DNA from 3 places in the Pseudonocardia sp. DSM 110487 genome. Region 1 is predicted to be linked to each of the others. Evidence: riboswitches for the same ligand, from Rfam matches in the RefSeq annotation. Region 1 holds a riboswitch; each other region holds the start of a gene.
The links. Region 1 has a riboswitch for thiamine pyrophosphate ahead of thiC (phosphomethylpyrimidine synthase ThiC). Riboswitches for the same ligand answer to the same signal wherever they lie in the genome.

Region 1 (10,457 bases):
GGGGCGGGCGCGACGTCCTGTTCGTCTCGACCGGCCTGATGACCACGCGCACGCTGCAGGCCGCGGCCCGGCTCGAGGCCGACCGAGTCGACGCGGCCGTTCTGCACGTCCCGACGATCAAGCCGCTGGACACCGAGGCGATCCTGCGCGAGGTGCGCGGGGACCGCCTCGTGGTCACGGCCGAGAACCACACGGTGGTCGGCGGGCTGTCCGAGGCCGTCGCCGCCACCGTCGCCTACGCGGGCCGCAGCGCCCGGATCGTCACCGCCGCCCTGCCCGACGAGTTCCTCGCCGCGGGCGCACTGCCCACACTGCACGACCGCTACGGCCTGTCCACCGACGCGCTCTGCGCGCGCGTCAGGGCCGCACTCTGAACAGGAGCAGCATGACCGTCACCGACCGGACGGCCGTCGTCACCGGCGCCGCCTCCCGACGCGGCATCGGCCGCGCGACCGCGCACGCCCTCGCCGCGGCGGGCTGGAACGTCGCCGTGCTCGACCTCGACGAGGCCGGCGCCAAGGACACCGCGGACGAGGTCGCCGACCGGCACGGCGTCCGGGCCTTCGGGCTGGCCTGCGACGTCACCGACGAGACCTCGGTGGCCGCCGCGGCCGACGTACTCACGGCCGACGCGCCGGCGGTCGGCGCGCTGGTCAACAACGCGGGCATCACGTCGCCGACGCGGTTCCTCGACGTCGACGGCCCGGAGTGGGACCGGATCTTCGCCGTGAACGTGCGCGGCGCCTACAACATCACGCGGCGACTGGTTCCCGGCATGGTCGAGCGGGGCTTCGGCCGCGTCGTGTTCCTCTCCTCGGTGTCGGCCGAGCGCGGCGGCGGGGTGTTCGGCGGGGTCGCCTACTCGGCGGCCAAGGCCGCGCAGCTCGGCTTCGCCCGCGCGCTGGCCCGCGAGGTGGGCCCGCAGGGCGTCACCGTCAACAGCGTGGCTCCCGGCCTGATCGACACCGACATCGCTGGCGACGCGCTGGACGGGGAGCGCAGAGCAGAGCTGGTCGCAGGGATCCCGGTCGGCCGCAACGGCCTGGTCACGGACGTGGCCGACCTGATCACGTACCTGTGCCGCGAGGAGTCGGGCTACATCACAGGGGCGACCTACGACGTGAACGGTGGCTCCCACATCCACTGAGGCGGGGCGCCTCAGCGGATCCGTAGGGACAGCTGGATCGGGTTGTCCACGTCGACCACCGCCGTGATCGGGGAGGCCGGGGTCGCCGGCGCGGCGGCGACGGAGAACATCGCGACGATCGCCGTGAGTGCCGCGAGCGCGAGGCGCGAGACGGGCCGCGTGCCAGGACGGCCGAGCCGGTGCCGCCCGTGGCGGACGACCCGGGGCCGCATCGGCGACCCGAGCCCCAGCGCCGCGGCGGGCGATGCCGGGTCGGCGGCGAGCGCGGCCGCCACGGCGGCGGCGGGAGGCCTGCGGCGCGGATCGTCCTGCGTCATCGCGGTCAGGACCGTGCCGAGCCCTGCCGGCAGCCCTGCGGGCACCACCGGGGAGCGGTACAGCCGCGCCGTCGCCGACTCGACCGCTGCGCCGGGATACTCGCGGCGGCCGGTCAGCGCCTCCAGCAGCACCAGGCCCAGCGCGTAGACGTCGGTGGCCGGGGCCACGTGCTCCCCGCGCACCTGCTCGGGAGCCAGGTATGCCGCGGTGCCGACGACACAGCCGTCGGCAGTGGCCTGAGTGGCCTCGAGCGCGCGGGCGATGCCGAAGTCGGCGAGGCGCGGGCGCCCGCCGTTGCCGAGCAGGACGTTGGCCGGCTTGACGTCGCGGTGCACGATGCCCGCCCCGTGCACGTAGGCCAGCGCGTCGGCGAGGTGGGCGCCGAGGCGGCGCACCGCGCCTGGGGCGAGCGGCGGGCCCGAGGCGATCCGCTCCGCGAGCGTCGGCCCCTCGACCAGGTCGGTGACGACGAACGGGCCCTGATCCACGAGCCCGCCGTCGTGCAACCGGACGAGGCCGGGATGGTCCAGACGTGCGAGCAGCGCCATCTCCTGGCGCTGCTGTCTCAGATCTCGCTCCGTCCCACCAGGCCGGAAGCATTTGATCGCTACCTCGACACCACGCCGCAGGTCACGGGCTCGGTGCACGACGGCGGAGGATCCCGCGCCGAGCACCGACCCGAGCTCGTAGCGGCCGGCGACGACACGTGGGACGTCGCCGAACGCAGCAGCCTCGTCGGGGGCCATGCCGAAGTCTTTCCCCCGTACGGGGCAGCTACGCACGGATCCGGGAAACTTGGACCCGGATGTGCGTCACCCGTTGGCGGCAGTCGTGAGCGCCCTGCGGGTGAGCACGCGTGCGAGGTGGCGACGGTACTCCGCGGTGGCCGCGAGATCCGTGGGCGGCTCGGTGCGCTCGGCCGCGACCGCAGCGGCCTCCTCGATGGAGGCGCCGTCGGCGAGCGCGGCCTCGGTCTGGGAGGCCCGCAGCGGCGTGGGGCCCATGTTCACCAGCCCCACCCTGCCGTCGACCACGGCGACGCCGACGATCGCCCAGTCCATGGCGCGCCGGGTGAACTTCTCGTACGCCCAGCCCGCGCCGCCGGTGCGCGGCACCCGGATCTCGACGATCAGCTCGTCCGGTTCCTTCACCGACGAGAAGACGCCGGTGTAGAAGCCGGTGATCGGCACCTGCCGCTCGCCACGCGGGCTGCGCAGCACCACCGTGCCGCCCAGCGCGAGCACGGCGGCCGGAAGGTCGGAGGCCGGGTCGGCGTGGGCGAGCGAGCCGCCGAGCGTGCCGCGGTGGCGCACCTGCGGGTCGCCAACGGTGCGCGCGACGGCGGGCAGCAGCGGGCACTCGGCGGCCAGCACGCCGGAAGCCTCGACGGTGCGGTGCCGGGTGCCTGCGCCGATCGCCACCTCGTCGCCCTCGACGCGGATGTACTGCAGTTCCGTCAGCTTGCCGATGTCGATCACCAACTCGGGCGCGCCCAGCCGCAGCTTCATGACCGGGAGCAGCGAGTGACCGCCGGCGAGCAGCGTGGCGTCCTCGCCGTGCTCGGCGAGCAGCGCCACGGCGCCGTCCACGGTGTCGGGACGGGCGTAGTCGAAACCGACGGGGATCATGTACGGCTCCCGCTGGACTCGGCCGCGGCGAGCACGGCGCGGACGATGTTGTGGTAGCCGGTGCAGCGACAGAGGTTGCCCTCGAGGCCCTCGCGCACCTCCCGCTCGGTGGGGTGCGGGTTCTCCTCCAGGAGGCTGACCGTGGCCATCACCATGCCCGGCGTGCAGAACCCGCACTGGAGCCCGTGCTCGGCATGGAACGCCGCGGCCACCGGGTGCAGGTGCTCGGGGTCGGGCGAGAGCCCTTCCATCGTGGTGACCGACTGCTGGTCGGCCTGCACGGCGAGCACCGTGCACGACTTCACCGACTCGCCGTCGAGCAACACCGTGCACGCGCCGCAGGACGTGGTGTCGCAGCCGATGTTGGTGGCCTTGAGCCCGACGACGTCACGCAGGTAGTGCGCGAGCAGCAGTCGGGGCTCGACCTCGGCGGTGGTCGTCTCGCCGTTGACGGTGATCTGGACCTTCTCGGTCATTTGGCGCCTCCCGCGGCCTGAATGGCCTCCCAGACCCGCAGCGGGGTGGTCGGTATGTCGATGTGGCGGACGCCGAGGTGCGACAGGGCGTCGATCACCGCGCTCTGCACCGCGGGGGTGGCGCCGATGGTGCCCGCCTCGCCGATGCCCTTCGCCCCGATCGGGTTCAGCGGCGTGGGCGTCGCCATGTCGACCAACGTGAAGCTCGGCAGCTCGGCGGCGGACGGGAACCCGTAATCGGCGAACGTGCCGGTGAGCGGGTTGCCGTCGGCGTCGTAGACGACCTCCTCGAGCAGGGCCTGCGAGATGCCCTGCGCGATGCCGCCGTGCCGCTGCCCCTCCGCGAGGAGCGGATTGAGCACCGGGCCTGCGTCGTCGACCGTGGTGATCCGGTCGACCACCACCTTGCCCGACTCGACGTCGACCTCGACCACCGCGACGTGCGCGCCGAACGGGAACGTGGCGGCCCCGCTGTCGAACGCGGTCTCGACGCGCAGCTGCTCCTTCGCGGCCAGCTCGGCGAGATCGACGCCGGTGCCGGTGCCCTTGACCGTGACCCGGCCGTCCGTGACCTCGAGGTCGTCGACGCTCGCTTCGAGGAGGTCGGCGGCGCGCTGCTTGGCAATCTCCACCAGTTCGCCGGCCGCCTGATACACAGCGACGCCGCCGGTCTGCAGGCTCCGGGAGCCCATCGTGCCCACGCCGCGCGGGATCAGGTCGGTGTCGCCGTGCTTGACGGTGATCTTCTCGATCGGGATGCCGAGGTGCTCGCTCGCGAGCATCGCCCACGCCGTCGCATGACCCTGACCGTGTGGTGAGGTACCGGTGAGCACGGTCACCGTCCCGTCGGTGTGCACCTCGACCGCTGCGTCCTCGCGGAACTCGCCGCCGCCGGTGATCTCGACGTACGAGGAGACGCCGATGCCGAGCTGCATGACGTCGCCCCGCTCGCGCCGCGCGGCCTGCTCGGCCCGCAGTTCGGCGTACCCCGCCGCTTCCAGCACCCGGTCGATCGCCTCGGCGTACTCGCCGGTGTCGTAGACGGCCCCGCCCTTGGTGGTGAACGGGAACTTGTCCGGCGCCACGACGTTGCGCTTGCGCACCTCGGCCGGGTCCATGCCGATCTCGGCCGCGAACAGGTCCATGGCCCGCTCGATCGCCGCGGTGGCCTCCGGGCGACCGGCGCCGCGGTAGGCGCCGGTGGGCGTGGCGGTGGTGACGAGCACGCGCGCCCGCGACTCCACCTTCGGGATGTCGTACACGCCCGGCGCCATCTGCCGCGTGAAGAACGGGAGGAACGCGCCGATCGCCGGGTAGCCGCCCGCGTCCGCGAGCACGTCGAGGCGGTAGGCGAGGACGGTGCCGTCGCGGCGCCCGCCGATCGTGATGGTCTGCAGCTGGGCGCGGCCCTGCACCATCCCGGTCATGTTCTCCGAGCGGGTCTCCGTCCACCGGACCGGCCGCCCGACCTGCTTGGCGAGCCACGCCACCAGGGCGAACGTCGGGTCGGCCCCGATCTTCGCGCCGAACCCGCCGCCGACGTCCGGCAGGATCACGTGGACCTGCGCCGGCTCGATGCCGAGCCAGCCCGCCACCTCGTCGCGGGCCATCTGCGCGTTCTGCGATGAGGCGAACAGCGTGAGCCGCCCGTCGTCACCCCACGCGGCCGAGGCGGCGCGCGTCTCCAGCGGGGCCGCAGCCAGGCGCTGGTTCACGATCTCGCGCGTGACGACGACATCGCAGTCGTCGAACAGGTGATCGTCGAACTGCTGGTCGTCGAAGGCGAGTGCGAGGTTGGTGCCCGCCTCGTCGAACAGCACGACCTCGTCGGCCAGCGCCTCCTTCAGGCCGATCACGGCCGGCAGTGGATCGTAGTCGATCTCCACCAGCTCGGCCGCATCCTGGCCCTGGTACAGGTGCTCGGTGAGGACGGCCGCGACCGGCTCCCCCACGAAACGCACCCGGTCGGTGGCGAGGAACGGCCGGACCATCGCCCGGTTCGCCGCTGGGAACAGCAGCGCCGGCGAGAGGTCGAGGTCGGCAGCCGTGAACACCCCGACGACGCCGGGCGCGGCCTTGGCCGCCTCGACGTCGATCCCGGTGATCCGAGCGTGTGCCATCGGAGACCGCACGAGCGTCAGGTGCAGTGCACCGGTCAGCCGCTCGTCGGTCAGGTCGTCGGTGTATGTCGCGCCGCGGGAGAGGAACACCGGATCCTCTGTACGGACCACGCGCGTGCCCATGATGCTCATCGCCGGGGATGCTAGCCCCCGATCCGCGGTACCGCGCGCACGACGATCGCAGGGCGGAAGACCGGGGTGCCGGGCCGCTCACAGCGCGCGCCGGGCCGATCACGCACCGATTGTGGAAATAGGCATGATCGCCGGCCTGGTGCGCAGGCGGCCACATGTGGCCGCTGACGCACCCGCGCGATGATCACCACATGCGGCGCGCGGCAGTGGACCTGCTGCCTGATCCACCATGGGTGCGTGGCATCCACCGTCGAGGCTGAGTTCACCGCCGCCGTCGCGCCGTTCCGCGGTGAGGTCACCGCGCACTGCTACCGGATGCTCGGTTCGCTCGCCGACGCCGAGGACGTCGTCCAGGAGACGTGGTTGCGGGCCTGGCAGGCGTGGTCCGGCTTCGAGGCCCGCCTGGACGACCGCGGGCGATCGGTGCGGGCGTGGCTGTACAAGATCGCCACCAACCGTTGCCTGACGTTCCTCGGGCGGTCCGCCCGCCGGGAGCTGCCGACTGCCCTGACGCCCGGCGAGGCGCAGGAGGTGCGCTGGCTGGAACCGCTGCCCGACGACCGGATGGCGTTCACCGAGCAGCTCGACCCGGCAGAGCGGCTGGTCGCATGGGAGAGCGTGGAGCTGGCCTTCCTCGTCGCGCTTCAGCACCTGCCGCCCCTGCAGCGCGCCGCGCTCCTGTTGCGGGATGTTCTGGGCTTCTCGGCCGCCGAGACGGCCGGCCTGCTCGACACCTCGGTCGCGGCCGTGAACAGCGCGCTGCAGCGCGCCCGCACGCCGCGCGAACGACCGGCGCCGGACCGGGACGCGGCGGGCACGGCCGAGCTGGCCCGCCGCTACGCCGCCGCGTGGGAGGCGGGCGACGTCGACGCGATCGTGGCCATGCTCGCCGAGGACGCGCGCTACTCGATGCCGCCACTGCCGGAGTGGTACGCCGGGCGGGACGCCATCCGGGAGTTCCTGGTCACCGGACCGCTCACCTGCCGGTGGCGCTTCCTGCCGACGTCCGCGAACGGGATGCCGGCGTTCGCCACCTACTCGTGGGACGGCACCGCCTACGTCCCGATGGGGCTCGACGTGCTCACGGTGCGCGGCGGCGTCGTGCAGGAGGTCGTGGCGTTCCTGGAGGCCGATTTCTCCCGCTTCGGGCTCCCGCGGCGGATCGAGCGATGAGTTCGGGCGCTGCCCGGGGTTGACCGGGCATGAAGACCGATGAGCAAGAGATCCGGGACCTGATCGAGCGGTGGGCGGGCGCCGTGCACGCAAGCGACCTCGACGAGGTGCTGGCCGACCACACAGCTGACATCGTGATGTTCGACGTGCCGCCGCCCCAGCAGGGCGCCCGCGGCATCGAGGCCTACCGCGACACGTGGCCGGGCTTCTTCGAATGGCAGGCGAAGGGAGCGACGTTCGAGATCGTCGAGCTCGACGTCACGGCGGGCGAGGACGTGGCGTTCGCGTGGGCGCTGCTGCGCTGCGGCACCGCAGCGCAGCACGCGGCCCACCCGGAGCAGAGGCTGCGGATCACGTTCGGCCTGCGCAAGGAGAACGGGCGCTGGGTGGTGGCGCACGAGCACCACTCGTTCCCCGACGAGAAAGCGGTCCCCGACGAGGCGGCCGAGGAGATCCGCGCGGTGCAGAACCGCTGGTTCGAGCAGACCGCCGCCGGCGACCTCGACGGGATGATGGAGCGGATCGCCGACGATGTCGTCTCCTACGAGCACGGCACGCGGCTGGAATATGTCGGCAAGGAGTCCGTGCGCGAGGTCTGCAAGGCCGGCCTGGAGGCGGGCGGCGGCGCCGACATCCACTGGACGATCCCCGAGCTGACGGTCCTGACCCGCGACGACCTGGCGGTGTCGTGGGGGCTCGACCAGATCACCGGCAACGGCCCCGACGGGAAGCCCTTCGACAACTGGTCGCGCGGCACGCGGGTGTTCCGGCGGGGCGAGCAGGGCTGGCAGATGATCCACCAACACGTGTCCTACCCGGTGGACCACGAGACCGGGACGGCGCTACTGGACCTGCGACCGGACCGGTGACGAGTTCGATCCTGCAGAGGATTTTCCTGCGCAGGAAAATCCTCTGCAGGATCGAAGAGCATTCCTACTCCCTCAGGCCAATGGGAGGTTGATCCTCCCGCCGTTCTCCGTGAACTCCGTCGCCTTCTCCGCCATGCCGGCCTCGATCGCCGCGACCGTCGTCAGGCCGTTGGCCTCGGCGTAGTCGCGGACGTCCTGCGTGATGCGCATCGAGCAGAACTTCGGCCCGCACATGGAGCAGAAGTGCGCGGTCTTCGCCGGCTCGGCGGGCAGGGTCTCGTCGTGGAAGGCGAGCGCGGTGTCCGGGTCGAGGGACAGGTGGAACTGGTCGAGCCAGCGGAACTCGAACCGGGCGGCGGACAGCGCGTCGTCCCGCGCCTGGGCCCGCGGGTGCTCCTTGGCCAGGTCCGCGGCGTGGGCGGCGATCTTGTAGGTGATCACGCCGGTCTTCACGTCGTCGCGGTTCGGCAGGCCGAGGTGCTCCTTCGGCGTGACGTAGCAGAGCATCGCGGTGCCTGCCTGCGCGATCCGGGCCGCGCCGATCGCGCTCGTGATGTGGTCGTATCCGGGCGCGATGTCGGTGGCGAGCGGGCCGAGCGTGTAGAACGGCGCCTCGCCGCACCACTCCTCCTCCAGCCGCACGTTCTCGTCGACCTTGTGCAGCGGCACGTGCCCCGGCCCCTCGATCATCACCTGCACGTCTTTCGAGTGGGCGATCGCCGTGAGCTCCCCGAGCGTCTTCAGCTCGGCGAGCTGCGCCTCGTCGTTCGCGTCGGCGATCGAGCCGGGCCGCAGCCCGTCACCGAGGGAGAACGTGACGTCGTATGCCCGCAGGATGTCGCACAGCTCCTCGAAGTGCGCGTAGAGGAACGACTCGCGGTGGTGCGCGAGGCACCATGCCGCCATGATCGAGCCGCCACGGGACACGATCCCGGTGACGCGCTTCGCGGTGAGCGGCACGTAGCGCAACAGCACACCGGCGTGCACCGTCATGTAGTCGACGCCCTGCTCGCACTGCTCGATCACGACGTCGCGATACAGCTCCCACGACAGTTCCGCGGGATCCCCGCCCGCCTTCTCCAGCGCCTGGTAGATCGGGACGGTGCCGATCGGCACCGGCGAGTTGCGCAGGATCCACTCGCGCGTCTCGGAGATCTGCTTGCCGGTCGAGAGGTCCATGACCGTGTCGGCGCCCCACCGGGTGGCCCACACCATCTTCTCGACCTCCTCCTCGATCGAGGACGTCACGGCGGAGTTGCCGATGTTGGCGTTGACCTTCACGAGGAACCTCTTGCCGATCACCATCGGCTCCGACTCCGGGTGACGGCGATTGGCCGGGATCACCGCGCGCCCGGCGGCGACCTCCGACCGCACCAGCTCGGCGTCGACACCCTCCCGGATCGCGGCGAACCGCATCTCCGGCGTGATCACCCCGGCGCGGGCGTACGACAGCTGGGTGCCCGGCTCGCGGGCCGCGACCCACGGGGCGCGCAGCGGCGGCAGCCCGGCGGCGAGGTCGATAGGGGCGGTGTCGTCGGTGTACGGCCCGGACGTGTCGTAGACGTCGTGGTGCTCGCCGGTGGACAGTTCGATGCGGCGGACGGGGACGCGCAGCCCGTCCGGTCCCTCGAGATACGCCTTGTGCGAGCCCCTGATGGGCCCGGTCGTGACGGACGGCGCGACTGCGGTCATCGCTCTCTCCCTACGTCGGCATTACCCGGACAGGTTCTGCGGTCGGCTGCACATGCCCTCTCAGCCCGTTGCGCGCACGAGCTCCCGCGGTGTGTTCAGTTGTGTTGCGAGGTTCAGACGGTCTGCTCCCACCAGTTCCGGACCGTCCACAGCGGCGAGATGGGGCCGTGCCCCTTGCCCAGTGGGTACGAGTGCCGCACGGCCTCGGTGACGTAGCGCTTCCCGAACACGACGGCCTCTGGCACCTCCATGCCGCGCGCGAGCCCCGACGCGATGGCCGAGGCCATGTTGTCGCCGCCGCCGTGGGTGTTGCCGGTGGCAAAGCGGGGCCCGGGCAGCTCGGTGAAGGTGTGGCCGTCGTAGAGGAGGTCGACGCACACGTCGGTGTCCTCGCGCAGGTGCCCGCCCTTGATCAGCACGTACCGCGGCCCGAACGCGTGCATCACCTTGGCCGCCTCGTACTGGGCCGCGCGGTCGTGCACGTCGACACCGGCCAGCAGCCGCACCTCGTCGAGGTTGGGCGTGGCCAGCACGGCGCGTGGGAAGAGCAGTGTGCGGTAGGCATCGAGCGCGGTGTCGGCCAGTAGCGGGTCGCCGTGCATCGAGGCCGCGACCGGGTCGATGACCAGCGGGATGCCCTCACCGCCGATGCCGACGCGGTCGCATGCGCCGACGATCGCCTCGATGATCGGCGTGTCGGCCAGCATGCCGGTCTTCACCGCGCCCAGCGCGATGTCGGTGGCGACGGCCTCGATCTGGGCGGCCACCGTCTCCGGCGGGATCGTGTGGACGCCGGTCACACCGAGCGTGTTCTGCACGGTGACCGCGGTGACGGCCACGCAGCCGTGCGCCCCGCAGGCCGCCATCGCCCGCAGGTCGGCCGCGACACCCGCGCCGCCGCC
Region 2 (10,457 bases), 130 kb from region 1:
GACGTCGACCGCATCATCACCGCGGTGTCCGCCGCGCCGTGATGGGCGCGACCCACGCCCGTACGAGGCGTGAGTCAGCCCGATACCGTGATCGTCTTGTCGTCGAAGAGGACGGGACGCCCCTCGCCGTCGGACGGGTCGTCCTCGCGGATGCGGACCGTGTACTCGCCCGGCTCGAGGGTCACGGTGAAGGCGAACGGCGCGAAGCGCTGCCCCTCCGCGGTGCTCGTGAACCCCTGCTGGACAAGGGTGCCGCCCCGCAGCACCTCCCAGAGCACGGTGGCCTCGAACACCGCCGCCTCACCGCGCACCGCGACCTGACGGCCGACCCGCGCACCGTCGGCCGGCGAGTCGATCTGCACGAGCGAGCGCAGCGCGTAGGGGTCGCCACGCTCGACGGGCTCGGAGGTGCCGACGGCGCCCCACAGTTCGGGCACCGTCGCCCCGTCGACGAGGATCCGGACGGGGTCGGTCGCCTGCAGCGCTCCCTGCACCGTGAACACCAGTTGCTGCACGGTGAGCTCGGCGAGCTCGGAGCCCATCCGCGCGGGTTGGACACCCGTGAGGTCGACGACGATCGCACCGCCATCCCGCCGGACCGGTCCCCGCAGCGCGGAGCCGGGCGGCCAGTACGTGCGGTAGTCGGGGTCGATGCCGGTCGGGCCCGCGAGCATCTCGCGCACGGCGGCGCTCGCCCGGTCGTCCGTGACGACGGAGTGGAACTCCCGTTGCAGCCGGAGGCCCGCCGGGGTCTCGGCGATGTAGTACACGGGCACCGCGACGCGATCCCGGGGATCCGGCTCGGGCGTCGACGTGCCGGGAGCCGGGCTCGCGGACACGCCGGCCGATGGCACAACCGGTCCTGGTGCGGACGGTCCTGGCGCGGGCCCGCCGCAACCCGTCAGAACCACGAGAAGGACGAGCGCCCATCCGAGCCGCCGTGCCACCCCACCACCTCCGGACGCAGGTTCCCGCGAGCCCCGCACCCCACGCATCCGGCACGCCGAACCCACTCGAGTACCCCGGGTTCCGACGAACGCGCCGTTCGTCGGAACAGGGAGAGCAGATTCAGGCGTCGATCGCGGGGGACGAGGCCTTGGCCCAGTAGCGGCGGGGGATGCGGCCGGCGAGGCGGGCCGCGCGGCCCGCCTCCACCGCGAGGCGCATCGCGTGGGCCATGCGCTCCGGGTCGCCCGCGCGCGTGACGGCGGTGGCGAGGAGGACCGCGTCACACCCCAGCTCCATCGCCTGCGCGGCCTCGGACGCCGTGCCGATGCCGGCGTCCAGCACGACCGGGACGCCTGCCTGCTCGACGATCATCTCGATGTTGTGCGGGTTGCGGATCCCCAGTCCGGTGCCGATCGGCGAGCCGAGCGGCATGACGGCCGCGCACCCGACGCCTTCGAGCTTGCGCGCGAGCACCGGGTCGTCGTTGGTGTAGGGCAGCACGGTGAAGCCGTCGTCCACCAGCTGCTCGGCGGCGTCCAGCAGCTCGATCGGGTCGGGCAGCAGGGTGCGCTCGTCGGCCACGACCTCGAGCTTGACGAGGTCGGTCTCGAGGGCCTCCCGCGCGAGCCGCGCGGTGAGCACGGCCTCCGCGGCCGTGCGGCAGCCCGCCGTGTTGGGCAGGACCTCGATGCCGAGTCGCCGCAGGAGGTCGATCACCCCAGTGCCCGTGACGGCGTCGATCCGGCGCATCGCGACGGTGGTGAGCGTGGTGCCGGACGCCACCAGTGCTCGCTCCAGGATCTCCAAGTTGGAGGCCCCGCCCGTCCCCATGATCAGCCGGGACGAGATCTTGCGGTCCCCCACGAGCAGCGATTCGTCCATGGTCATCCTCCCTGCACCGCCGTCAGCACCTCCAGGCGCGCCCCCTCGGTGAGCGCGACGGACGCCCAGTCGGACCGGCGCACGACCTCGCCGTCGACCGCGACCGCGATCCCGTTCTCGGGAGCGCCGAGCGCGGCGAGCGCATCGCGCACGCGCGCGCCGTCGGCGAGCTCGCGCCGCTCACCATTGATCCACACCTGCACGTGCTACCTCCTCGCGAGCGAAAATCTGGCGGGGTCCGCGGCGCGCACCGGGTCGGGGACGGGGTCACCGCGCAGCAGCGCCAGGACGGCGTCGGCGGTGACGGGCGCGAGCAGCATCCCGTTGCGATGGTGACCGGTGGCCACGAGCAGGCCCTCCGGGCCGATCGCACCGATCAGCGGCAGGTTGTCCGGGCTGCCGGGCCGCAGCCCCGCCGCGCTCTCCACCAGCGCGTACTCGGCGACACCCGGCAGGACCCGCTCGGCGTCCCGCAGCAGGTCGCGCACCCCACCGACCGTGACCTCGGTGTCGAACCCCAGCTCCGCCTGGGTGGCCCCGATGACGAGCCCGCCGTCGTCGCGGGGCACGACGTAGACGGGGCGGCCGTCCACGAGCGCGCGCACCGTGCGCCGCGGTGGCGGGAACGCGCCTGCGCGGTGCGCGATCCGCAGGATCTCGCCCTTGACCGGGCGCACCATGCCGTCGAGCGCGGGGTGCAGCGAACCCGAGTGCGCTCCGGCGGCCACGAGCACGAGGTCCGCCTCGACGTCACCGCCGTCGGTGCGGACCCCGGTGACCCGTGCGCCGTCGTCGAGGACGGCTCGGGCCGCGCGTTCCACGACCGTGACGCCGGCCCGCTCGACAGCGGCGCGCAAGGCTGCGAGCAGCTCGCGGTTGTCGACGGCGAGGTCGTCGGGCACCGAAAGGCCGCCGCGGACGTCCGGGCCGAGCGCGGGCTCCATGCGCCGCAGCTCCCGGCCCGACAGCCGCTGGACGTCCCGGCCGATGCGGCCGAGGAAGTCCGCGAGGGTCTCCAGCTCGGCGCGGTCGCCCGAGCCGGTTGCCGCGACCACGGTGCCGTCGGTGCGCAACCCGGCAGACCTGCCGGCGGCCTCTTCCAGCTCGGCCGCGAATGCGGGCCAGCCGCGGACCGCGGCCTCGCCGAGCTCGAGCAACGCCTCCTCGCCCGGCCACGCCTCCGTGACGGGCGCGAGCATGCCGCCCGCCACCCACGACGCCCCCGACGCGGGCGCCGGGTCGAGCACCGTGACGCGCAGGCCGGCCGCGGCCGCGGCCGCGCGCCACGCACAGGACAGGCCGATCACGCCTGCACCGATCACCGTCAACGAGTTCGACATCATCTCCGCTCCCTGCGCCGGCATGACCCGGATCAGGTTCGACGGTCGGGATCTGTCGGATCCCCTCTCAGCCCGCAGTACGGGCTCCCGTGCGTCACCTGCCATTCACCCTACGCCCCGAGGTGCGCGTCCGCGTAACGTCGCACGACGTGCCTGGCATCGACGGCGCCACCGTGCGCAAGCGACTGGACGACGCCCGCCTCTACCTCTGCACCGGGGCTCGCCGCCGCACCGGCGACCTCGCCGAGTTCGCCGACGCGGCCCTTGCGGGCGGCGTCGACATCGTCCAGCTGCGGGACAAGGGCCCCGACGGTCCCCTCGAAGCCCGCGACGAGCTCGCCGCGCTGGAGATCCTCGCCGAGGTGTGCGCCCGCCACGGCGCCCTGCTCGCCGTGAACGACCGCGCCGACATCGCCCTCGCGGCAGGCGCCGACGTCCTGCACCTCGGCCAGGACGACCTGCCCGTCCGATGGGCCCGGGAGGTGGTGGGCGACGAGGTCGTGATCGGGCGCTCGTCGCACAGCCCGGACGAGACCGCGACCGCGGCCGACGAACCCGGCGTGGACTACTTCTGCGTCGGCCCCTGCTGGCCGACCCCCACGAAGCCCGGCCGCCCGGCCCCCGGCCTCGACCTCGTGCGCACGGTGGCCGGCCGCGCGCCATCGCGGCCGTGGTTCGCGATCGGCGGCATCGACCACGACCGGCTCGACGAGGTGCTCGCGGCGGGCGCAGAGCGCATCGTGGTGGTGCGCGCGATCACCGAAGCTGGGGACCCGCGCGCGGCGGCAGCGGCGTTCGCGGCGAAGCTGCGCCCCTGAGCAGCGGGCTCAGCGCGACCGGAGCGCGCGACGGGCTGCCCACCGCGCCCGGTACCAACGGATCATCCAGAGCCAGCCCAGGTGGTCGCCACGCGGGCGACGGCGGCTGGTCACCACCGGCCTCCGCGTGCTGCGATGGCTCGTCGTTGCGCTCGCGCGGTCGATGGGCGGACTGTGCAGGAACGAGTCGTCCCGCAGGTCGCCGACGAGCACCCAGGCGGAGCCGGCGCGCGTGCCCGACCGCTGCCAGACGCGTTGTCCTGGCGCTGTCCCGATCACGGCGGCGGAGTTCACGAGTACAAGGGTGTCCCTCGGCGGCGCCGGAGTCGTCATGGCTCGCGGGCATCTTCATTACCGGCTGGCTGCAGTGCGGCGGGCAGCCCTGGCAGGGATCCGTGGTTCGCAAGCTGTAAGGATCACGCGACCGTTCCCGAAGATAGCGTCCTCCCGTGCCGGCCACCGTTGCGAGGAGAGCCCGGATCTCCGGGACCGCGGCCGATCTCGTCGCCGTGGCCGGGACGGCGCTGATCGTGGTGGTCGCGGCCGTGGTCGGGCGGGTGCTGCTCGCGAGCGGGACCGACATCCTCCTGCCCTTTCCACCCCTGCTCGCCGAATGGTTGCCCCACGTCGGGCCCGGGACGCCGATGGCGGTCGTCGTGGCGGTGCTGGTCGTGACACGGGGACCGGACCTCGCGGACCGGCTGGCCTGGCGCCCGCTGCTGGCTGCGGGGTACGCGACCGCGGCGGCGTGGACGACGGCGCTCGCGCTGGTGGACGGGTGGCGGCGCGGCGTGGTCGAGCGCCTCACGAGCAGCCAGGAGTACCTGCACGACGTGCCGCGCGTGCCGGATGCCGGCGAGATGCTGCGCACGTTCGCCGATCACATCCTCACCGACCGGCCCGGCTTCTGGACCACGCACGTGGGTGCCCACCCGCCCGGCGCGCTGCTGACCTTCGTGTGGCTCGACCGGCTGGGCCTCGGTGGGGGCGGCCCGGCCGGGCTGTTCGTGATGCTCGTCGGCGCCGCCGCACCGGTCGCGGTGGCCGTGGCGGTGCGGGCGCTCGGGGCCGAGGATCTGGCCCGCAGGGCGCTGCCGTTCGGCGTGTTGCTGCCGGGTGCGGTGTGGGCGGGGGTCTCGGCGGACGGGATGTTCGCGGGCGTGCTCGCGTGGGGCGTCGCGCTGCTCGCGATCGGGGCCGTGGGGCGTGGGCCCCGGGCCGACCTCGCCGCGCTGGCCGCCGGGGTGCTGCTCGGCTGGTGCCTGTACCTGTCGTACGGGCTGGTGCTCGGGGGGCTGCTCGCGCTCGCGGTGCTCGCCGTCACCCGCAACGTGCGGGCCGGCCTGATCGCCGCGGTCGGGACCCTTGCGGTGGTCGGCGCGTTCACCGTGAGCGGGTTCTGGTGGTTCACCGGCTTCGAACGCGTCCAGGTGATCTACGCGGCCAGCATCGCGTCGACGCGGCCGTACGCCTACTTCGTGTGGGCGAACCTCGCCGCGGTGCTGTTCGTTCTCGGTCCCGCGGTGGTGGCCGCTGCACGGCGCGCGGTCGCCCTGCCGACCGGCGTCGCGCTGCTGGCCGGGGCAGGGCTCGCCGCGATCCTGCTGGCCGACGTGTCCGGGATGAGCAAGGGGGAGGTCGAACGGATCTGGCTGCCGTTCGCCGTCTGGCTCACGATCCCGTGCGCGCTGCTGCCCCGTGCCCGGTTCTGGCTCGCCGCGCAGGCCGGGCTGGCGCTGGCGGTCAACCACCTGCTGCTGACGGTCTGGTAGCGACGAGCCGGGGCATGGCCGGCGACGCTCAACGCGCTGCGCGAGACCGCGGGCGCTGCCGGACGGAGCGGACCACGTAGACCAGCGCGGAGAGCGCAACCATGGCTGCCACGAGGGCCAGCCACCGGCCCAGGTAGGGCTGCTGGTCGAGGCCGGTGGCCGCCAGGTGTGTCTCCTGCCCATGGCGGACGATTCCCGGCAGGAAGACGAGAAACGTCAGCCCGGCGCCGAGCAGGGGCACCCGCACGTGGTTGATCAGCGGCACCGGGAGGCGGGGCAGCCGTCCGAACGCCCGGTCGGCCAGCGCGTACAGCGGGAACAGCACGAGATCGTGCACCACGGCGGCGCCGACGAACCACGTCAGTACCCGTAGGAGGGCCGGGTCACCGAGCAGGAACGACGCGGCGTACCCGGCGAGCGCGAGGCATGCCACCAGCGCCAGCAGGTGAGCGGGCGAGGCCCCGTAGCGGTCGGTGAAACGTCGCATCACGCCTCCCGGAACTCGATGGAACGCACCCACTTCGTGCAGCGGACGCCGGGCAGCGCAGGCACGATGATCCGTGCCGGGAAGCCGTGGTCGAGGCTGAGGTCGGCGTCGTTGACCCGCAGCGCGAGCAGGGCGTCGGGATCGAGCACCTGGCCCGCCGTCAACGTCCCCTGTGCGAACGGTCCCTCCTCCAGCGACGCGATGAACGCCGACGCGGGTTGCGGCACCCCCGCGAGCGCGGCGAGGTCGCGCAGCCGCACGCCGGTCCAGGTCTGCAGGGTCGACCAGCCCTCGACGCACGCGATCGGCAGCCGCGCCGTGTGCAGTGGGAGCGCGGCGAGCTCGGCACGGGAGAACGTCTGCGGGGACGGACCGGCCAGCGCAAGCCGCCAGTTCGCGGCGGGCACGACCCCGGCGGCCGCCGCGGTGCGGTTGACCGGAAACCCGTTCGGCCCCGCGTCCGGTACGCGGCCTCGGGGCAGCAGCAACGCCGTCGCGCGCGCCGGGCCGTCCAGCACCTGCCCGATCGTGAGCGCCGCGAGCAGTGCCGAGCCGCCGCCGACCATGGCAAGCGCGCCCCGCCTGCTCATCGTGGGCGGCGCCGGATCGGGCGCGACCAGGCCGGCCTCGTCCGGCGGCTCCGACACGGTGCCGGCGAGCGGCGTGGCGAGCTCCCGCCGCAGCGAGCGAGAGCGCAGCCCGCGCACCATCGCGCCCAGCTTCAGCGCCACGTGCGCGGCGAAGGCCGCGACGAAGACCCATGCCCCGAGGTAGTGACCGGTGTAGAAGCTGAACCCGAAGACGTAGTCGTACTGGATGTTGAGCAGCCCGGTGACGATCAGGAAGAGCGTGCTGCCGACCAGCAGCAGGAGCGACGCCCGCTCGAGCGCCTGCGCGGGCGAGCGGACCGGCGGCCACGCAAAGAGCTTCGGGATCACCGACCAGAGCTTGGCCAGCACCACCGGCACCAGCACGATCCCGAGCCCGACGTGTACGCCCTGCGTCAGCCGGAAGAGCCAGGACGGGCGCGTCGGCCAGTCGAACGGGGGCAGCTGCAGCAGGCCGACGTCGCCGGGCAGGCCCTGGCTGGGCCCATATGCGATCCGGTCGAGCAGTCCGGTGACGACGAGGACCGGCATCCCGGCGAGCAGCACGACGGCGAACACGGAGGTCAACCACGGACCACGTAGCGGGCTCCGGAAGCGCATGGTGTGGAAGCTAGGTCGCTGGACCCGCCGTACTGCCCCGGAACGGGGATCGGTGAGCGACTCGTAAGGGTCGCGCGTCGCCGAGGATCCCTAGGCTCTGCTCATGACGGCACGCGTGCTCGTGGTGGACGACGACGCGACGGTCCGCGACGTGGTGGGGCGCTACCTCGACGAGGCCGGCTACCGGGTCGACCTCGCCGCCGACGGCCCCACCGGGCTGCGCGCCGCCCGGGAACGCTCCCCCGACGCCGTGGTGCTCGACCTGATGTTGCCCGGCATGAGCGGCCTGGACGTCTGCCGGGCGCTGCGGGCCGATGACGATCGCCTGCCGATCGTGATGCTCACGGCGCTCGGCGAGGAGGACGACCGCGTGCTCGGCCTCGAGCTCGGCGCGGACGACTACGTCACGAAGCCGTTCAGCGCCCGCGAGCTCGTGCTGCGCATCGGATCCGTGCTGCGCCGCTCCCGGCCACCCGAGCCCGCAGCCGAGGTGCTGGTTGACGGTGCGCTGCGCGTCGACCCGGCCGCGCGGCGCGCCCACCTCGACGGCCGCGAGCTGGCGCTGACCACCCGCGAGTTCGATCTGCTCGCGTACCTGCTCGCCCATCCCGGCCGGGCCTACACCCGGGCCGAGCTGCTGGCCGAGGTGTGGGGCTGGGAGTTCGGCGACCAGTCCACGGTCACCGTGCACGTGCGGCGGCTGCGGGAGAAGATCGAGGCCGACCCGACCCGACCCAGGCGGATCGCGACGATCTGGGGCACCGGCTACCGCTACGACGCCGGCACTGTATGAACGGCTCGGAATGAACGGCTCGGAATGAACGTCCTCGTCGAGCTCGCAAGGGCCGCCCCGATCGCGCTGCTGTCCGCGCTGCCGGTCGCGCTGGTCGGCGGGCTGGTCGTGCACCGGATGCGACGCCGGTCGATGACCGCCACGATGACCGCCCTCGTGCTGGTGCCGCTCTTCGCCGCCCTCTTCGGCGTGGTGGCCACCAGCGGGTTCATGTACACACCGCAGCTGGTGGGCACTGTCGCGGTGGTCGTCGTGGTCGCGGCGGTCACCGTGCCGGCCGGCATGCTGCTCGGCCGCAGCGTGGCCCGCGAGACGCTGTGGCAGCGCGAGGCCCGCGAGGCGGAGCGGCAGGCCGAGGCGGCGCGGCGCGAGCTCGTGGCGGGCATCGGTCACGATCTGCGCTCGCCGCTCGCCGGCATCCGCGGCATGACCGACGCGCTGCTCGACGGCGTGGTGCGCCGGCCCGCGGAGGTGGAGGAGTACCTGCAGCGGATCCGGCGGGAGACCGTGCGGATGGCCGGGATGGTCGAGGACCTGTTCCAGCTGTCCCGAGCCACCTCGGCGGCGCTGCGGCTGCCGGCCGAGCGGCTCGCGCTCGGCGAGGTCGCCTCGGATGCGGTGGCCGCGGAGGCGGCAGCGGCGTCGGCGGCCGGCGTCGCCGTCACCGCTGCCGACCCGGCGTGCTGGCCGACAGTGCTCGGCAGCGACGCCGACCTCGTACGAGTGCTGCGCAACCTGCTGTCGAACGCGATCCGGCACACGCCGGCCGGTGGGACGGTGCTCCTTTCGGCCGGCAGCCGGCGCGGCGAGGCGTGGCTCGCCGTGCTGGACGGCTGCGGCGGCATCCCCGAGGCCGACCTCGGCCGCGTCTTCGACCCGGGGTACCGGGGCACCGACGCGCGCACCCCCTACGAGACCTCCGGCGCCGGCCTCGGCCTCGCCATCGCGAAGGCGCTGGTGGAGGCGCAGCAAGGAAGGATCACCGTGCGGAACGAGCCGCCCGGCTGCCGGTTCGAGATCACCCTGCCGGCTGTGGACGTGCCGGCGCGGATCCCGTAGCGCGCCCAGCCCACGCACGCCGTCCCGCAGGTCGGTACGCGCCCTACTCGACCACCGGCAGGGATGCGACGCGCCGGCCGACACGGGGCGCGTCGGCCAGGCGCAGCTCGCTGAAGCAACGCGGCCCGGTATAGGTGGCGGTCACCGCGAGCCCGGCGGCCCCGGCGATCTCCCACAGCGCGTCGGCGCCCACCACGGCCCACGGCAGCGGCGGGCCCGCGCCTTCCGGTGTGTGGACCCGCGCCATCCCCGACCAGCAGGCGGCCGGGTTCGGGTCGGTCTCGACGAGCACGGTGCCACCCGGTCGCAGGAGGGCTCCGGCGCGGCGCAGCAACCGGAACGGATCGCCGCCGATGCCGATGTTGCCGTCGGCCAGCAGCACGTGGTCCCAGCGGCCGGGGAGCGCGGCGAACAGATCCCGCTGCAGAACGGCCGCACCGCGGGCGCGGCACCGCGCGACGGCGGCCGCCGACACGTCCACCCCCAGCGCGGGGATGCCACGACGGGTGAGCGCGACCACCAGCCGGCCGGGCCCGCACCCGAGGTCGACGACGGGACCCGAACATCGGTCGAGGAGCCAGCGGTCGCCGCCCGCGGCGTCGGCGTGCCACCGCCGCACGGCGAGCACGACCTCACCGCCGTCGCTGCGCAACATCCGTGCGGGCGCGCCGCGCAGCGCGGCATCGAAGGCGGCGGTCACGATGCGGCCACGAACGCCGGGCAGCGGGCCAGCGCGGCGGCGAACCTCCCAGCGGGCGCGGCATCGGCCACGGCGAGGGCGTCGGCCGCCGTGTCGACGTCGGTCAGCTCCGGGAGCAGGTCCACGCGCAGCCCGCCGTCCCTCAGCGCCCGCAGGGTGCGCTCGCCGGTGTCGTCGCGCGACGTCGGCACGCCCGCGATGAGCCGTGCCGAGCGCGGATCGCGCAATCCCATGGCCCACCACCCGCCGTCGGTGGCCGGACCGAGTACGCCGTCCGTGCTCGCTGAGCACAGCCGGTCGAGGCACGCCGCGAGCAGCACCGTGGAAGCCTGCGGGGTGTCCATGCCCACCAGCAGCGTCGGGCGTGCGGGGAACAGCGCCGCCGTGTCGACGTGGGCGGCGGCGATCCGCTCGCCGAGGCCGTCGCCACGTTGGGGCACGACCCGGCAG
Region 3 (10,457 bases), 3.8 Mb from region 1:
GCCGACCCCCGATGCGGGACTAGGCGGCGTCCCGGCGGCGCAGGGCGTTGCGGGCCTCGATCTGCTGTGCCGTGGCGATCCGCTCCGCCCGGCCCCTTCCCAGGAAGCTCGCCACCCAGTGCATCAGCGTGGTGACCTTGTTCTTGAAGCCGATCAGGTAGAACAGGTGCACCCCGAGCCACATCAGCCAGCCGAGCAGGCCGCTGAAGTGCAGCTTCCCCACGTTCGCCACGGCGGAGAAGCGGCCGATCGTGGCCATGTTGCCCTTGTCGAAGTACCGGAACGGCGTCGTCACCGGCCGGCCGGTGAGCCGTCCCGCGGTGACCCGGGCGGCGTAGCGGCCGCCCTGCATCGCGACCTGTGCCACGCCGGGCAGGTCGAGGGCGGCCATGTCGCCGACCACGAAGATCTCGGGATGACCGGGGATCGTGAGGTCCGGCTCGACGCGGATCCGGCCGGCGCGGTCGGTCGCGGCCCCGGTGGCCTCGGCGAGGTGGCCGGCCAGCGGAGGGGCCGCGACGCCGGCCGCCCAGATCTTGGTGTGCGCCTCGATGCGTTCCCCGCCCTCGAGCTCGACGCCGCTCGCGTCCACGTCCACCACGCGGGTGGCGAGGCGCACGTCGACGCCCATCCTGGTCAGCTGGCGCCGCGCGTTCACCGATAGCGGCCGGTCGAACGCCGGCAGCACGCGGTCCGCCGCATCGAGCAGGACGACGCGGGTCTCGGCCAGGTCGGCGTGGCGGTACTGGCCCTTCAACGCTCGGTGTGCGAGCTCGGCGATCTGCCCGGCCAGCTCGACGCCGGTCGGGCCCGCACCGATCACGACGAACGTGAGCCAGCGGCGGCGGGCCTCCGGGTCCTCCTCGAGCTCGGCCATCTCGAACGCGTGGAAGATCCGGCTGCGCACCTCGAGGGCGTCGTCGATGTTCTTCAGCGATGGCGCGTGCTCGGCGAACCGCTCGTTGCCGAAGTAGGAGTTGCGGGCGCCCGCCGCCACGATCAGCGTGTCGTACGGCACCCGCCGCTCACGGCCGTCGGGCGCGCTGACGAGCACCGTCCTGTCCTCGACGTCCACGTCGGTGACCCAGCCGAGCCGGACGTCGAGGTCGCGGTGGCGGAGGATCTCCCGGATCGGGGGGGCCACCTCGCCCTCGGACAGGATGCCCGCGGCCACCTGGTAGAGCAGGGGTTCGAAGAGGTGGTAGGTGGTGCCGTTGATCATGGTGACGGCGGCGGGCGCCGAGCGCAGTGCCTTGGCGGCGAACAGTCCACCGAAGCCGGCGCCGACGATCACGACCCGATGCTCTGCGTGTCTCACGTATCAAGGACGGGATACGGCTGCTCGATGTGACAACGCACGCGAATCGAGTGACCCAGGTCAAACGCAACTCGCGTGCACTCACAGCGCGACTCGCGGATGGGGGTGGGGGGTTCTCCCCGTCCGCGAGTCGCGGTCTGGGTGCACGCGAGTCGTGGTCTCGATGCGTGGGCTATCCGCGGTCGGCGACCACGTCGGCGTTCTTGTTGCCGCTCACCTCGTTGGCGTTCGGCGGGGTCACCGGGTCGCCGGTGGTCATGACGCCGGAGCTGTTGTCGGTGATCGTGTTGCCGGTGAGGTCGACCGCACCGCTGGTGTCGACGTACACGCCGTACCGGGCGTTCTCCGCGATGATGTTGTTCTGCACGGAGGTGGCGGTCGACTCGCTGACCACGCGAAGGCCGTCCTGCTGGTTGCCGCGCAGCTGGTTGCCCTCCACCACGTTGCCCTGCGCCAGCTGAGTGATCCCGACGCCGGTCTCGCCGTTGTCGTACACCTCGTTGTTGCGCAGCGTGTTGCCGCCGGACTCGTTGATGTTGATGCCCTGGGACTGGTTGCCGAAGGTCTCGTTGCCCTCGACGAGGTTCCGGTCCGAGCGCAGGTACAGCACGATCCCGTGGTGGGCGTTGCGGTAGACGACGTTGTCGCGGATCACGCTGTCGACGCAGTCCTCGGCGAGGATGATCCCGTGCTTGCCGTTGTCGTGCACGACGTTGCGCTCGATGTCCAGCTTGGTCGATCCGGTGTGCGGGTCGATCCCGTACAGGACGTTGTTGCGGAACTCGTTGTCGAGCACGGACAGGCCGCTCACCTCGTAGGTGTAGAGGCCGTAGTAGAGGTTCGACACGAGGCTGTCGCTGATCCCGCCGCCGGTGCCGGCCGTGCGCCAGGACAGTCCGTAGGACTCCACGTCGCCGTGGCCGAGGTAGTGCAGCTCGGCGTGGCTGATCGTCATCTGGGCGCCGTCGCGGGCGAGCAGGAAGCTGCGGCCGTCGTCGTAGCCGGTGTCGACGGTGCCCTGCGCCTCGTTCCAGGACGTGACGCAGGAGCCGGTGATGTCGAGCTTCCCACCGAGCGCCTCGACCGAGACGAACCGGCCCGGCTCGCTCGCGAGCTTGAGCCACCGGACCTGCGGTGCGCTGATCTGCAGCTCGGCCCCGCCGCGCACGACGAGGTCGGCGCCGAGCTGCCACTCGCCGGGGGCCACCTCGCGCAGTGCGGCGGGATCTCCCACGGCGGACGCGATCGCCGGGAGCGTCACCCCGGTGCCGCCGACGACGTCGATCAGGTTCGTGCTGCGGTCGTACCGGACGTCGAGGCCGGCCGGCGCGGGTGCTGCCGGGGCGTCGGCGGCGGGGGCCTCCTGCACGCACGGCTGCCCAGGGTTGTCGGTGACGGCCGCGGGGACCTGGCGGCGCTCCAGCGGCGGCGGTGTGGGCGCACCACACCCCGCGAGGAGGACCGCTGCGACGGTGCCGGTGACGATCACCTGCACCGCCCGACGGAGGGCCTTCATCACGCCTCCAGCGGGAGTGGTGGGCGGCGGCGCCGGGTGGTGCCGCCGAGACGGCGCTGGCGGTAGGTGTGCAGTTCCTCCAGCACCACTGCGAGGACGATCAGCGGGACGCCGATCGCGCCGAGCAGGTTGAGCGGGGGCAGGCTGAGGTCGTTGGCGCCCTGCTGGTTGATCACGCCGCGCACCGACTCCAGTGCGTGCACGTTGGAGTTGACGAGCGTGAACGGGCTGCCCTCCGCGGTGTTGACGCCCAGTTCCGTCGTGTCGACGGTGACGTCGGACACGTAGACCTGCTCGGGGGAGCGGGAGCGGATCCCCTCCCGGGCGGCGGTGATCGTCGAGTTCGTGATCGTGGCGCCCGCCGCGAGGTCCAGCCCGGTGCCGCCGCCGCTGATCTGCGCGTCGGTGATGCGGGCGTCCGGGGTGAAGCTGCGCACGCCGTCCGACTCGACGTCGTTGACGGCGAGGTCGGTGACGACGAGACCGGACGTGCCTGCCGCGGTGACGAGCCCGTCGTGCCCGCCGTCGAGGGTGAGCCCGGTGAGGCGGACGTCGTGCGCTCCGCGGTCGACGCGCACGCCGGACCGGGAGTCGGACACATGGACGCCGTTCAGCGCGATGTCGGTGCCGTTGACGGCCACGCCTGCCACGCGGGCTCCGCTGAACGTCGAGTTCCTCGCCTCGAGCGTGCTGGTGCTCTTCTCGACGACCAGCCCGCGGGCGCCCCCTGTGGTCTGGACCCCGTCGAGCACGATCCCGGAGCTGTGGACGTGGGTGAACACGCCCATGCGCTGGTCGGTGGCCGTGTAGCCGGTGACCGTGATGTTCGTGGAGCGGGAGATCCGCAGCCCGCCCGCCTGGTCGGCCACGGTGTCGACAGCCGAGACCTCCGTTCCGGTCTCGCCGACGACCGCGACGCCGAAGGCCCCGTTGGCGTTCGTGCTGATGCCGGTGATCGGGCGCCCGCCGCTCTCCCCTGAGACGAGAACGCCGTTCTCGCCGTTGCCGGTGGCGCGGATCCCGCTCATCGCGGTGCCCTGGTCACCGCCCAGCACGAGGCCGTTCTCCGCGGAGTCGGCGACCGTCAGCTGGTCGAGGTGCACGCCCTGGGAGTGGGACAGCTGCACCCCGGTGCTGCCGCGCGCCACGGTGGTGCGCACGAGCGATCCGGTGCTGCCGGTGCGGAACGCCACGGCGGCGGTGCCGCGGTCGTCGGCTCCGGGGGTGTCGTCGGACACGGCGCCGAGGTCGTTGAGCGTGCTGTCTGTGACGTCGAGGCGGCCACCGCCGTTGGCCACGATCGTCGGCCGGCCCTTCGCGGTGGCGGGCAGCGGTTGACCGGTGGCGGGGTCGACCGAGGTGACGGTGATCCCGTTGAGGGCCACCCGGCCGCCGCCGGTGTGGATCGAGGCGGCATCGGACGCGGTGGCGCCACCCACGAGCTGCAGGGTGCGCACGGGGCTGCCGGGGCCGCCGAACTGCAACGCGGTGCTGCGGGTGAGGACGAGAGCGGCGTCGAGCGTTGCGGTGCCGTCGGTGACCTTCAGCCAGTCCGCCGGCAGGGCGCGGTCGAGGTCGGAGATGGTCACGGTGCCGCCTGCCCGGCCGATCTGGCGGGTGACGCGGCCGTCGACGGCCAGGTCGATGCGGAAGTCCCGCACGATCGCCATCCGGTGCGGGCGGCCGCGGGACTCCCACGCCCTGCGCACCGAGGCCGTGGTATCGGGGGTGATCACCTGGGTCGGCTGGGCCGCCGCCTGGGTCGCTGCGGTGTGGGCCACCGCGTGGGTGACGGGCGCGGCGGCCGCGGCCGGGGCGGCCAGCGCGGTGCCTGCCGCGAGCCCCAGTCCGACGGCGGTGGTCATGCCCGTCGCGAGGATCCGCCCGACCCACCGCTTGCTGGTGGTGCCGGTGTTCATGCCGCTGCCCTCCGGAAGGGGATGACGTTGTCGTGGTGGTCGTTGTCGTGGTGATCGTCGTCGTGGTGGTCGGTGCCGGGCTGCTCGACCGAGGTGCGCACGACCTCGCCGTTCTCCACCGCGACCTGGCGCGTGAGCCAGGCCTGCTTGCGGATTGTGACCAGCGCGGTGATCTTGATGATCGCCATCAGCCATGACACGGCCACGTAGCCCAGCACGAAGAAGAAGCTGGACGGCCTGCGCCGGATGTGGGGCGCGAGCTTGGCCGCGCGGCTGACCTGCCACCAGAGCAGCAGCACGCCCGCGAGGATCCAGTTCTGCGTGACGATGGCGAACACCATCGCGGCCGGCCCGAGCAAGAGCGTGAAGCTGCTCAGACCCTTGTCGATCATGGTGTAGGCGAGGAACGGGTGGCGCCACACCCACGGCTTGGACAGCGCCCGCAGGTCCGAGCGCCATGTGTTGCGCGCCCAGCGCAGCCGCTGGCGGAAGAAGGTGCGCCAGCGGTCCGGGAACGTGGACCAGACCTCGGCCGTGCGCTGCATGTAGGTGAGGTGGCCCCGCTCCAGGATCAGCGTGGTGAGCCGCTTGTCGTCGCCGGAGAGCGACTGGACGCCCCAGAACGTCTCGTTCATGAAGTCGTCCTCGATCTCCAGCAGGAGCTCGCGCCGGTAGACGGCGGTGCGCCCGGAGAGACAGGAGACGGCCTTGCCGAGCAGGCTCTGGCTGGCGTTCTCGTCGAAGTAGCGGTGGTCGAGGAACATGTCCGTGATCCGGGCGAGGAAGCCCTTCGACCCGTACACGGACTGCCGGGTGCCCACCCCGCCGATGCGCGGGTCGGCGAACGGCTTGGCCACCTGGGCGGCGACGTCGTCGGCCCAGATCGTGTCGGAGTCGACGAGCGCGACGAGCTCGGTGCTGGCGGCCCGCCACCCCCTGCGGAGGGCGTCGCGCTTGCCCGGCACGTCGGTGATGACAACGGTGACGGGGTAACGGGCCGCGACGTCCTGACAGGTGGTGTCGGACTCGTCGATGACGAGGATGACTTCCTCGACGTCGTTGGCGAGCCACGACTCGATCGCCGCCGCGAAGATCTTCGGGTCTTCCTGGTAGACCGGCACCACGATCGAGATCGGCAGCCGGTGGTCGTTGATCACCGGCTTGTACAGCACCGCGGGGATGCGGCGCACGAGCCATGCGCCCCAGCGGATCAGGCCGAGCACGCCCAGTGGCGTGCCCAGCACGTAGTAGTAGAGGGGCAGGTTCATGCCGACTCGCGCTCCGCGCCCGGGATCGAGCTCTGGCCGCGCAGCTCGCTCGCGTCGGCGTGCGCGACCTTCTCGATCTCGTGGTCGACGATCGCGGCGAGGCGGTCGTTGACCTCCACCACGGCGGACAGCAGCGGCATGTCCACCCCGACGGTGCCGGCGAAGCCGAGGAAGCCCTGGGTGTCCTTGGGCAGGCAGACCCCGCCGTAGGGGGCGCCGCCGCGGATGCCGTACTCGGGGTTGATGGACCCCTCTGCCGAGCGGGCCACGGTGGCGGCGATCGGGTCGAGGTCGAGGCCGATCTTCTGGGCGACCAGCCACATCTCGTTCCAGAAGCTGATCTTGGTGGCGTTGTAGATGTTGTGCGCGGCCTTGATGAACTCGGCCTCGGCCGGGTTGGTGAAGGTGCGCAGCTCGCCGCCGAAGGGGGACAGCAGGGAGCGCAGTCGCTCGACGTTGCGCGGGTCGCGGCTGGCGATGATCGTCATCCACGGGTTGGCGAAGTCCTCGGCGGCAGAGGCCGCGCGCAGGAACTCGGGGTTCGACGCCAGGCCGAAGCCCTCGTTCGCGACCTTCCCCGAGCTCTCCTCCAGGGTGGTCTTGACCAGGCCCTCGGTGGTGCCGGGCGGCACGGTGGAGCGCACGACGACGATGTGCTCGGCCGACGCGTCGGCGATCGCCCGGCCGACGGCGGCGGTGCCCGCGGTGAACGCCGACAGGTCGTAGCGGTGTCCGTCGTTCGGCGTCGGCAGGGTCAGGAAGATCAGTGACTGCGGCTCGTCGGCGAGGTCGATCGCGGTGCGCGCGTCCCAGCCGCGGTCGCGCAGCTCGCGCACCCGGACCTCGTTGATGTCGACGAACGTGACGTCGTGGCCGGCCTTCAGGAAACCTTCACCGGTCGCGGCGCCCACGACACCGGAACCCATGATGAAAATCCTGCTCATTGCTAATTGTCCCCTCTTGACGGGCGACCCGAGGGCAGGCAAGGTTTGCCTCGGATCCGATGGGTATGGCGGAACGTCGGACGTCGTCGTCCGCCGGGATCAGTTCGACCCGTGGTCGTCATCGACCGGGCACACCGGCGTGCTCGAACAATCCGTGGGCGACGAGTGCTCGAGCACATCAGTGCAGGTCAAAGCCGATCCTCGGTGCGGCCGTTGCCAGCTCCCGATGAAGTCGTCCGGTGTTGCGCCCCCGCCGGACGGCCCCCGCCACCGGGAGTCGAGGTCGGTCGTAACTTCTACCGCTGACCGGCTGTTCGCCGGTGGAACCCTACGCGATAAACACTATCTCAACGTCCCCTGAGATTGTCTCAGATTTGTGGTCACGCTGTGTCCGGCAAGGGTCACCGGCGGCGACTCGAACGGGTCATTTCGGACCCGTTCCGACGGTTCCAACGCCGCGAGGAGCAGGAATGTTCCCCCGGCCGGGTGAGTGCAGCCGGGTGACGGGGAAGGTGTGATCCGCCGCACGGCGACCGCCCACCTCAGTGGGCAGGCCGCGGCGCGAGCACGTATTCTCGCCCGAAACCCACGGGAGCCTCGCGATCCGAGGCTGAGAGGGCGGCAGGACCGGCCGCCGACCGTTCGCACCTGACCCGGTTAGTACCGGCGTAGGGAGGAACTCGTGAGACCCGTTCGCGCATCCCGGATCCTCGCCGCCCTCGGGGCGGCACTCGCCCTGCTGGTGGCGGGTTGCGGATCCGGAGGCGGCCCGGAGCCGATCCGCGTGGCGCTCGACTGGACCCCGAACACCAACCACACCGGCCTATTCGTGGCCCAGCAGGAGGGCTGGTTCCGCGAGGCGGGCCTCGACGTGCAGTTCCTGCCGTACAACAACACCTCGCCCGACACGCTCGTGTCCTCCGGCGCGGCCGAGTTCGGCGTCTCCTTCCAGGACTCGTTCACGTTCTCGAAGGCGGCGGGCGCCGAGATCACATCCGTGATGGCCGTGCTGCAGCACTGGGCCACGCAGATCGCGGTGCGGGCGGACCGCGCCGACATCACGTCCCCGCGCGACCTGGACGGCAAGACGTACGGCGGGTTCGGCGCGGCGTACGAGGAGCCCAAGATGCGGGCCGTCATCCAGGACGCGGGCGGCACGGGCACGTTCCGGACGGTCGTGCTGGGCACGGCCGCGTACGAGGCGCTCTACGCGGGCGAGGTCGACTTCACCGAGCCGTTCATCGCGTGGGAAGGCATCGAGGCGGAGCTGCGCGGGCAGCCGCTCAAGACGTTCTCCTACACCGACTACGGGTTCCCGGACGCCTACAACGTGCTGCTCATCGGCAACTCGCCGTGGCTCTCGGCCCACCCCGACCTCGCGGCGAAGTTCGTGCAGGCCGCGCAGCGCGGCTACCAGCTCGCGGCCGACGACCCGGACCGCGCCGCCCAGCTCCTCATGGATGCCAACCCGGGCGCGTTCACCGAACCGGAGCTCGTGACGCGCAGCCAGCACATGCTCGCCGAGCGGTTCCTGCGCGACGAGAACGGCCGCGTGGGCACGCAGACGCCCGAGAAGTGGGCGGGGTACTCGGGATGGGTGTTCGACTCGGGCGCGCTCACCGGACCCGACGGAGCGCCGCTGACCCAGCGTCCCGACTTCTCCACGTGGTTCACCGATGCCTACCTCGCCCCGCCCGCCTGACCGGGGCGACTCGCCCGGACCGACCGCGGGACTCGCCGGGCCCGGCCGCGCGACTCGCCAGGCTGGGACGCCGGACTCACGGGTGTGGGCGCGGGTGGGCCCGCCGGTGGTGCTCGTGGGCCTCGGGCTCGTGGTGTGGCAGTGGTACGTGACCGCGACGGACGTTCGGCCGCAGGTGCTTCCCTCGCCGTTGCGGGTGCTGGAGCAGGGCTGGGCGTTCCGCGACCAGATCTGGGCCAACACGGTGCCGACGCTGCAGGTCACGGCGGTCGGGTTCGCGGTGTCCTTGGCGTTGGGCTGGGCGATCGCGATCGCGGTGGACTTCTCGCCGTGGCTGCGGCGTGCCCTCACGCCACTGCTCGTCGCCTCGCAGACGCTGCCGATCATCGCGATCGCCCCGCTGCTGATCATCTGGTTCGGGTTCGGGCTGTTCCCGAAGGTCGTGGTGATCGCCCTCGTCACGTTCTTCCCGATCACGGTGGGGCTCATCGAGGGGTTCGCCGCCACTGATCGGCAGGCCACGAGCCTGCTGCGCAGCATGGGGGCGTCGCGCTGGCAGCAGTTCCGCTACGTGCGGCTGCCCGGAGCCATGCCCCGGTTCTTCACGGCGCTGCGCATCGGCATCACCTACGCCGTCACGGGCGCGATCTTCGCCGAGTACGTCGGGGCGACGGCCGGCCTCGGCATCTTCATGAGCCTGCAGAAGAACTCCTTCCGCACCGACCTCGTGCTCGCCGCCGTGCTGGTCACGGCCCTGTTGTCGGTGACGCTGTTCCTGCTCACCTACGCCGTCGAACGGCTCGTCGTCCCCTGGTATCGCCGTGGCTGAGGCCAAGCTCGTACTTGACGGCCTGCGCAAGGCGTTCCCCGGCCCACTACAGGTGCTGGACGGGGTGGAGTTCGACGTCGCGCCGGGGGAGTTCGTCTCGGTGATCGGGCCGAGCGGCTGCGGCAAGTCCACGCTGTTCAACGTGATCGCCGGGCTGGACCTCCCGGACGCGGGCCGCGTGCTCGTGGACGGTGAGGACGCCACCGGGCGCGTCGACCACGTCGCCTACATGCCGCAGCGGGACCTGCTGTTCCCGTGGCGCACGGTGCTGGACAACACGACGCTCGGTCTTGAGGTGGCCGGGATGCGGCGGCGGGCGGCGCGGGAGCGGGCCCGCGCGCTGTTCGCGCCCTTCGGCCTCGAGGGTTTCGAGTCCGCGCGGCCGCACGAGCTGTCGGGCGGGATGCGCCAGCGGGCCGCGCTGCTGCGCACCGTTGTGCAGGACAGGGCGGTGCTGCTGCTCGACGAGCCGTTCGGCGCGCTCGACTCGCTCACCCGCACCGACATGCAGACCTGGCTGGAGGAGGTCCGGGCCCGGTTCGGGTGGACGGTCCTGCTGATCACCCACGACATCCGCGAGGCGGCTTTCCTGTCCGACCGGGTCATCGTGCTCGGGCCGCGGCCCACCCGCGTGCGGCGGGAGGTGGCGGTGGACCTGCCCCGTCCCCGTCAGGTGGAGCTGATCACCTCGACGCGGTTCACGGAGGTCGAGGCGGAGCTGCTCTCGGCGTTGCGCGGCGCGCCGTCCTGAACGACGCTCAGCATCTCCTCGTGCAACGCGACGGTGTCGGGGTGGTTCGCGCCGAGCAGCGCGGCCGAGTCGTCGACGGCCTGCCGGTACGCCGCGAGGGCCTCGTCGCCGCGGCCGGCCGCCGCCAAGCAGGCGGCGATGTTCGCCCGCAGCGCGATCGAGTGCTGGCTCCGGGCGCCGTGGGCCTGCTCGGAGTCGTGCAGGGTGACT

Region 2: another riboswitch for thiamine pyrophosphate. It lies ahead of thiO (glycine oxidase ThiO); the one in region 1 lies ahead of thiC (phosphomethylpyrimidine synthase ThiC).
Region 3: another riboswitch for thiamine pyrophosphate. It lies ahead of K1T35_RS14975 (ABC transporter substrate-binding protein); the one in region 1 lies ahead of thiC (phosphomethylpyrimidine synthase ThiC).

The regions. Positions count from the first base shown of each region.
Region 1 is NZ_CP080521.1:9,528,682-9,539,138, forward strand. Features, by position in the region: gene K1T35_RS44830 (transketolase family protein) at 1-374, shown strand, start outside; gene K1T35_RS44835 (SDR family NAD(P)-dependent oxidoreductase) at 386-1,147, shown strand; gene K1T35_RS44840 (serine/threonine-protein kinase) at 1,159-2,211, opposite strand; gene K1T35_RS44845 (xanthine dehydrogenase family protein subunit M) at 2,278-3,093, opposite strand; gene K1T35_RS44850 ((2Fe-2S)-binding protein) at 3,090-3,569, opposite strand; gene K1T35_RS44855 (xanthine dehydrogenase family protein molybdopterin-binding subunit) at 3,566-5,821, opposite strand; gene K1T35_RS44860 (RNA polymerase subunit sigma-70) at 6,059-6,994, shown strand; gene K1T35_RS44865 (SgcJ/EcaC family oxidoreductase) at 7,024-7,863, shown strand; gene thiC (phosphomethylpyrimidine synthase ThiC) at 7,936-9,555, opposite strand; TPP riboswitch at 9,545-9,653, opposite strand; gene thiD (bifunctional hydroxymethylpyrimidine kinase/phosphomethylpyrimidine kinase) at 9,669-10,457, opposite strand, start outside.
Region 2 is NZ_CP080521.1:9,655,788-9,666,244, forward strand. Features, by position in the region: gene K1T35_RS45140 (BTAD domain-containing putative transcriptional regulator) at 1-42, shown strand, start outside; gene K1T35_RS45145 (Gmad2 immunoglobulin-like domain-containing protein) at 75-839, opposite strand; gene K1T35_RS45150 (thiazole synthase) at 1,069-1,836, opposite strand; gene thiS (sulfur carrier protein ThiS) at 1,833-2,033, opposite strand; gene thiO (glycine oxidase ThiO) at 2,037-3,173, opposite strand; TPP riboswitch at 3,163-3,271, opposite strand; gene thiE (thiamine phosphate synthase) at 3,320-3,988, shown strand; gene K1T35_RS45170 (hypothetical protein) at 4,438-5,760, shown strand; gene K1T35_RS45175 (hypothetical protein) at 5,789-6,247, opposite strand; gene K1T35_RS45180 (molybdopterin-dependent oxidoreductase) at 6,247-7,455, opposite strand; gene K1T35_RS45185 (response regulator transcription factor) at 7,559-8,248, shown strand; gene K1T35_RS45190 (sensor histidine kinase KdpD) at 8,273-9,307, shown strand; gene K1T35_RS45195 (bifunctional 2-polyprenyl-6-hydroxyphenol methylase/3-demethylubiquinol 3-O-methyltransferase UbiG) at 9,351-10,007, opposite strand; gene K1T35_RS45200 (DUF2064 domain-containing protein) at 10,004-10,457, opposite strand, start outside.
Region 3 is NZ_CP080521.1:3,219,732-3,230,188, forward strand. Features, by position in the region: gene K1T35_RS14950 (NAD(P)/FAD-dependent oxidoreductase) at 20-1,294, opposite strand; gene K1T35_RS14955 (right-handed parallel beta-helix repeat-containing protein) at 1,491-2,834, opposite strand; gene K1T35_RS14960 (right-handed parallel beta-helix repeat-containing protein) at 2,834-4,753, opposite strand; gene K1T35_RS14965 (glycosyltransferase) at 4,750-6,021, opposite strand; gene K1T35_RS14970 (2-dehydropantoate 2-reductase N-terminal domain-containing protein) at 6,018-6,965, opposite strand; TPP riboswitch at 7,544-7,657, shown strand; gene K1T35_RS14975 (ABC transporter substrate-binding protein) at 7,648-8,667, shown strand; gene K1T35_RS14980 (ABC transporter permease) at 8,762-9,496, shown strand; gene K1T35_RS14985 (ABC transporter ATP-binding protein) at 9,489-10,247, shown strand; gene K1T35_RS14990 (tetratricopeptide repeat protein) at 10,166-10,457, opposite strand, start outside.